Regions from separate parts of the Gordonia sp. WA4-43 genome, predicted to be linked through region 1. Evidence: riboswitches for the same ligand, from Rfam matches in the RefSeq annotation. Region 1 holds a riboswitch; the other holds the start of a gene.

Region 1 (3,623 bases):
TGGTCGGCGTCGGCGGGTCCGGTGACGTGCGAGTCGCCGGTCAGTGCGTGGAGCGTGAGGATGACGTTGTCGCGGGACGGTGACAACGTCCCCCAGCGCTGGAACGCCAGGGTGACGTCGTCGATCCGTGCTCCGCTGTCGAGAGGCAACGAGCCGATGGGGATGCCGACGAGTTCCCCGTCCGGGAGGGTCTCCCAGTCGGGCTGATCAGATGCTGTCGCATTCAGGTCGATACTCACCGACAAAGCTGCCTCACCTGTTTCACTTGGCCGCCGCGAATCCCTGTTCGAGATCGGCCAAGATGTCGTCGATTCCCTCGATGCCCACGGCGAGCCGGACCAGTCCCGGGGCCACGCCCGCGGCGAGCTGCTCCTCGGGGGTGAGCTGGCTGTGGGTGGTCGAGGCGGGGTGGATGACCAGCGACCGCACATCGCCGATGTTGGCGACGTGGCTGTGCAGGCTGAGCGCGTCCACGAACTTCTTGCCGGCGTCCACTCCGCCCTGGATCTCGAAGGCGATGATCGCACCCTGACCCTTCGGGGCCAGTTCCTGACCGCGCTTGTACCAGGGCGAGGACTCCAGGCCCGCGTACGCCACGGACTCGACCTGCGGGTGTGCCTCGAGGAAGGCAGCGACCTTCTGCGCGTTGGCGACGTGGCGCTCGATGCGCAGACTCAGCGTCTCCAGGCCCTGTGCCAACAGGAACGCGTTGAACGGGGAGATCGCCGCGCCGGTGTCACGCAACCACTGCACGCGTGCCTTGAGTGCGAAGGCGGGCGCGCCCAGGTCGGCGAAGACGGCACCGTGGTAGCTCGGGTCCGGCGTGGTGAAACCGGGGAACAGGTCCTTCCCGTCGCGCTGGACCCGCCAGTCGAAGGTGCCGCCGTCGACGATGACGCCGCCGATCGCGGTGCCGTGACCACCGATGTACTTCGTCGCCGAGTGCACGACGATGTCGGCGCCGTGGGCCAGCGGGCTGATCAGGTACGGGGTGGCGACGGTGTTGTCGATGATGAGGGGTACGCCGTTGCGGTGCGCGACCTCCGCGATCCCCGAGATGTCGAGGATCTCGTTGTTGGGGTTGGAGATCGACTCACCGAAGAACGCCCGGGTGTTGTCCTTGACCGCGGTCTGCCACGACGCCGGATCCTCCGGGTCCTCGACGAAGCTCACCTCGACCCCGAGCTTGGGCAGTGTGTAGTGGAAGAGGTTGTACGTGCCGCCGTACAGGCGGGGGCTCGACACCACGTGCCCGCCGGTCTCGACGGCGTTGAGGATCGCGTAGGTCTCGGCGGCCTGTCCCGATGCGACGAGCAGCGCGGCGACGCCGCCCTCGAGCGCGGCGATCCGCTGCTCGACGGCATCCTGCGTGGGATTCATGATGCGCGTGTAGATGTTGCCCGGTTCGGCGAGACCGAAGAGATTGGCTGCGTGCTGGGTGTCGTTGAAGACATACGACGTCGTCTGGTAGATCGGCAGCGCACGGGCATTGGTCACCGCGTCCGCGGACTGCCCGACGTGGATCTGCTTCGTCTCGAAGCTCCAGTTCTCGCTGGGATCGTTGCTGTCGAGGGTGCCGTCAGGGACATCAGACATGGCGATTCATCACTTTCTACGGTCGGCAGGGCAACTCGACCCTGTTGGGGTCCGACCTTCGGACCCGCGCTTGCCGGGGATCGCCACTGCGATCCCGCAACCCGGTCATCACCCGGAGCACCCCACCGCGGAAGGAGGGTTGCCGATCAGCCAGCCGGGGCTTCGCGCTGATACTCATGACCTGGCGACAAGGATATAACACGGATGTGAGGGCCCGAGAACCGTCCCGGTCAGGCCGCGCCCAACCCTTGAGAAGTGCACCGGAAGGGTGCCGGTGGCTGTCCTCCGACCGAGTGAAATCGGGTGTGTTCAGATACAAAACCGCTGGTCACGGTAGTTAGCGACGCTCAGGGTGCTGTCGGTTCCGCGATCGCGGATCTAGCGTTCGGGACAGCCCCGGCTGCACCGGAATGCTCCGCTCAGGTGGTCCGGGTTCGCACAGGAGCGCTCATGGCCGTGATGGCTCATCTCCGGACCCGACGGGTCGCTCTGTTGGTCGCCTGGATGTCGACGATGTCGACCCTCGCCGCATTCGGCTTCACGGGGGTGGCGGCGGCGACAGCCGGCGGCCCCTCGTGCAGCGGTGCCGTCGTGGTGGTCGGGGGGACCGTCGACGCTGAGTCGCTATTGCTCGAGGGCGTCAAGGAGCGGTACCGCAAGCAGGACTATGAGGTGATCAACGCTCCCTACCCGGCAACCATATGGCCGCTCGGAGCGACGGGGTACGACCGCAGCACCGAACAGGGAATCGCATCGACGGCGTCGGCGATCTCGTCGTATCGAGAAGCGTGCGGGTCCGAGGCGCCGGTGGTGGTGACGGGCTATTCGCAAGGGGCGCGCATCGCTGGAGACGTGCTCGCCGGTATCGGCAACGGCCGGAAGTTCGATGTCGCGAACACGCCCGACGATCCCAGCGACGACGTCGTGATCTCCGACGTCGGGGTGTCGGGCGAGCTGTATTCGGATCCGCGGCAGGCCGGTGACAAGACCGGGCGAGGTATCGAGTTGTCGCTGATCGGGATCATCCCGGGTCTGACCATGTCGGGGTCGCGTGGTGCCGACAGTACGGACGCCGGCTTCGGGACGGTCAATGACCGGGTCGTGTCGGTGTGCATCGAGGGCGACCCGATCTGCGATCTGCCCGATCCCGTCTACGACCCGATCGGCGCCATCGACGGCATCCTCGGCTACCAGGTCAAACATTTCCTGTATCCCGAGCAGATGTCGGGTAACCCTCTGGTGTCGGGATACACGTGGACGAATCGCCCGGTTGATTGTGCGGACGGCGTCTGCATGGTCGGCGCGAGCTCGGCGTTCGCCGAGCTCGTCCAGGGCTGGGCTCGTGACCTCGGCTACCGGGGCACCATCGGCGATTTCCTGTCGGATCGCCCGACCATCGGGCTTCCGTTCGGCATCGAACTGGCGAATCTGCAGCCGGTGGTCCGGCTGGTGCAGGGCTTGCTGCCGCCACTCCCACGTCTCGGGTACGGCGCATACCTACCCGACATCTTCGTCTTCGAGGACATCCTGCAGGGCATCGTCACCGCGACACCGGCTCGGTTCGTGCGCGGTGTCAGCGCCCTGGCTGCCAGCGTGCGCAGCATCGTCCTGCTGCCGGTCAACTTCGTCCGGTACTGGGCGGGCGCGATCATCGGGCCGGTGGCGTCGGAGGCCGGCGCCGTCACGATTCTCGCGGCGGACACGTCGCACCTGCGATCGTCCACGTTCGCGCGACTGGCAGCCGTACCCGACGAGTCCGTGGGGCCGGTCCGCGCTGAAGAAGTGGGCGGGTCCGGCCCCTCGTCCGAGCCGTCGGCGGCCCGGGGTGCCGAACCGGATGCCACCGACCCGTCACCGGCCGAGCAGCCCCCGGTGGGCGACACGACCGACACGTCCTCGGGTGCCGACACGGGCGACGATGCCGAGACCGATACGCCCGACGCGGACCCCGCGCCTGCCCCGCCTCGAGACGACGACTCGCCGGCCGTCACCGATCCCTCGGGAAGCGATGTCGAGACGTCTGGAAC
Region 2 (3,623 bases), 2.6 Mb from region 1:
TCTCGCGGTTGACGGTCGATGGAACGGCCCGGACATACGCACAACGAGGGGTACGAACATCGAGGTCGCCGGACCAACAGTATCGTTGGGGCAGCGTGCGGGCGTTTCGGCCCGGCGCGGCATCCCCGATCAAGACTGCCAGGAGGAACTGTGGAATTCGATGTGACCATCGAGATCCCCAAAGGTGGCCGCAACAAGTACGAGGTCGACCACGAGACGGGCAAGGTCTACCTCGACCGCTACCTGTACACCTCGATGGGCTACCCGGCCGACTACGGCTACATCGACGGCACCCTCGGTGAGGACGGCGACCCGCTCGACGCGATGGTCCTGCTCCCCGAGTCGGTGTTCCCCGGCATCATCGTGCGCGCACGGGTCGTCGGCATGTACACCATGACCGACGAGGCCGGTGGCGACGACAAGCTCCTCTGCGTCCCCGCCAAGGACGTGCGTTGGGACCATATCAAGGACATCTCCGACGTGTCCGAATACGAGCTGGGACCCATCGCCCACTTCTTCGAGCACTACAAGGACCTCGAGCCGGGCAAGGAGGTCGACCCGGGCGGATGGGTCGGCCGCGACCAGGCCGAGAAGATCGCACAGGAGGCCATCGATCGCCTCGCTGCGCACCCCGACGCGGCCAACGAGCCCTCGCGCGGCTGATCTCTCCCGCACACGAGACCGCCGGCACCATCATTCGCGATGGTGCCGGCGGTCTTGTCTGTTCACCAGGTGGCTTCGACTCGGCTCCTCGACCTCGACGCGCTCCTTCGTCGCTTGCTCGGCCCGGCGGCTGCGCTCGGTGCCGGCTCAACCAGCAGTGGGTCAGGCCACGCGGTACCGCTGCTCGGCGAGCACCGGCAGGATCTGTTCGCGGATGCGGCGTTCGGTGGCCGCGCCGTCGATCGGGATGAGGATCACGGCGTCGGCGACCTCGGCTGCGTAGATGTCGCGGACCAGTGTGATCAGTCCGTGAGTCGTCCCGATGTAGCGGATGGTCCCCGAACTCGTCTCCGACGACGCGTCCACCGCCGCAGCAGCCGCCACGCGCGCCGACGCGGCGTCCGGCGCGACGGCCACCTCCACCTCGAGTGCGACCACGAACTTGGCCTGATCGTGACTGCCGGCCCGCAGCAGGGAGCGGGCGCGCTGCGCCTCGCGGAGGGTCTCACGCCGCACCACGATCGGAAACGTCTGTGCGAGTTCGTCTCCCGCGAGCGCGATCTGGAATCCCGGACGTCCGATGCTGATCGGGGCCGTCGGGGTGGCAGTCGGTGCGGCGATCACGGTGCCGCGGTCAGCACGTGCGTCGAGTTCGATGGTCATCTGTTCACCCCTGGTCGAGTTCGGTCGGTCTGTTCGGTTCGCGCCCGGAATGCATCGAGAATCCGGTCGATGTCGTCGACGGTGGTGCCCGCTCCGAAACTCGCGCGCACCGTATCGGCCGGCGGTGCGAGGCCGTCGACGGTGTAGCCCGCGATCCCCGCGCGGTCCGTGGAATCGGTGAAGATCCGCCGCGGCGTGAAGCCGCCGATCGCGGCCAGGCCGGCGTCGAGACGTTCGGCGAGGCGGCGTTCGTGCAGCCCGATCGTCTCGGGTCCGAGATCGGCGAGCACCCGACACGCCTCGGCGACCGCGATCGCCCCGGGAACGCCGTCGGCGTCGGGCGAGACGTCGACGTCGGCGGCGTCGAACCAGTCACGACGGCCGATGAGGACGCCGGCGCCGTCCGTCTTCCGACCCGGTGCACCGAACGCCAGGTAGTCGATGCCGTGGCTGACGACGGAGACGGGCCGGTGCCCGACGAGTTGCGCGGCGTCGACCAGGATGCGGGCCCCGGACCGGTGCGCGAGCGAGGCGAGCCGGCCGATCGGCAGCACCTCGCCGGTGATGTCCGATACTGCGGCCACGACCAGGAGCGATGCCGGCGCCGAGGCGAGCTCGGTCTCCAGCGCGACCAAGGTGTCCTCGATGGTCTCGCAGGCCGGGACGAACCGCGCCCGGTCGCGCCCATGCCGTGGTGCGCACCACCGCAGCAGGTCGGCGCCCGACCCGATGTCGAGGACGACGACGTCGCCAGGAGTGATGCGCGCCGCGAGGTCGAGGGCACCGGCGGGATCGCGGGTGAACACGATGGTGTCGTCGACTCGCGCACGGACGAACTGCCGCACCGATTCCCGGGCGGCGTCGAGGCGGACGTCGACTGCTGGCGACAGACGACCGGCGGGTGCGGACAGGACAGCGGTCACGGCAGGAAACTCCTCAGACAATTCGCGCTTGCCGCGTCCGGTCGGTACGCGGCCGGGTCGTCACCCGGAGCACCCCACCGCGAAGGAGGGTTGCCGACCAGCGAGCCGGGGCTTGTCACTGGCACTCATGACCTACGACCAAGGGTCGTCGATCTCGCGCGGACGTGTCAATTTTCACTCAACGTGATCGGAAGTTAGGGCACACTTACCTGTAGCGTGTCAGGGGTGTCAGCGACTGATGTGTTCGTGTTGTCCCGCCCGCACGGCACCGTGCGGGGCATGGGCGCGGTCCGTGCGTTCACCGACGTCGACGCCGCCTCGGCCGCCCTGCGCGCCGGGACCGTCGACGGTCTGACCGGCGCGATCCCCTTCGACCTCGCCGACCCCGCCGCGCTGGTGGTGCCCGAAGTCCTGCACGTCGACGCGGCGCCGCTGGCGGGCGGGCCGCCACTGACGCGCACGCCGGTGTCGACGACCCTGTACCCCACGGCCGACGAGCACCGCGAACGGGTCGCGCACGCGGTGAAGCGGATCGTCGCCGGCGACGTCGGCAAGGTCGTCCTCGCCCGCAGCGTCGACATCGTGCTCGACGCCGAGGTCGAGCCTCTGCGACTTCTCGACGCATTGGCGGGCGGCAATGCCGGACACAACGCATTCGGTGTCGATCTCGGCGCGGCCACCGGCTCGGGTTCGTGGCTGTTGGGCGCGAGTCCCGAAGTGTTGCTGCGCAAGTCGGGTTCCGTCGTCACCTGCCACCCGTACGCGGGATCGGCGCCGCGGTCACCCGACCCGGTCGTCGACCGCGCCGCTGCCGACGGATTGTTCTCCTCGGCAAAGGACCTCGCCGAGCACGCCTTCGTCGTCGACCACCTGCGAGACCGGCTGGGACACCTCTGCGACGACGTCGACGCGCCGTCGACCCCGCAATTGCAGTCGACCGGGGAGGTCTGGCATCTGGCCACCCCGATCCGCGCGCGGCTTCGGGACCCGGCGACCACTGCGCTCGATCTCGCACTCCTGCTCGGCCCCACCCCGGCGGTCTGCGGCACGCCGAGTGATGTTGCTGCGCAGATCATCCGCGAGGTCGAGGGTGAGCGCGGCTTCTACGCGGGGGCGGTCGGCTGGTGCGACGCCGCCGGCGACGGGGAGTGGATGGTCACCATCCGGTGCCTCGAACTCGAGGCCGATCGTCGCAGCCTCCGGACGTGGGCCGGCGGCGGTATCGTCGAACACTCCGACCCGCAGGGCGAACTCGAGGAGACGGCGTTCAAGCTGCGGACGGTCCTGAACGCGTTCGGAATCGACAGCCTCGATTAGCAGAGATGGTTCGGGGTCGAACACGACCGCAGGCGACCGCAGCCCGTTACGCTGACC

Evidence for each region. A riboswitch is a leader RNA that binds a small molecule or an ion and turns the genes downstream of it on or off. The one in region 1 is predicted to bind S-adenosylmethionine.
Region 2: it holds a riboswitch for S-adenosylmethionine, as region 1 does, so the genes downstream of both, LEL84_RS10565 (aminotransferase class V-fold PLP-dependent enzyme) here and LEL84_RS23720 (bifunctional o-acetylhomoserine/o-acetylserine sulfhydrylase) in region 1, are expected to answer to the same signal.

Annotation. Positions count from the first base shown of each region.
Region 1 covers NZ_CP084736.1:5,220,872-5,224,494, forward strand. The annotation lists gene metX (homoserine O-acetyltransferase MetX) at 1-245, opposite strand, end outside; gene LEL84_RS23720 (bifunctional o-acetylhomoserine/o-acetylserine sulfhydrylase) at 262-1,596, opposite strand; SAM riboswitch class IV at 1,658-1,778, opposite strand; gene LEL84_RS23725 (cutinase family protein) at 2,047-3,623, shown strand, end outside.
Region 2 covers NZ_CP084736.1:2,354,773-2,358,395, forward strand. The annotation lists gene LEL84_RS10555 (inorganic diphosphatase) at 151-663, shown strand; gene LEL84_RS10560 (hypothetical protein) at 826-1,326, opposite strand; gene LEL84_RS10565 (aminotransferase class V-fold PLP-dependent enzyme) at 1,323-2,249, opposite strand; SAM riboswitch class IV at 2,269-2,382, opposite strand; gene LEL84_RS10570 (isochorismate synthase MenF) at 2,490-3,566, shown strand.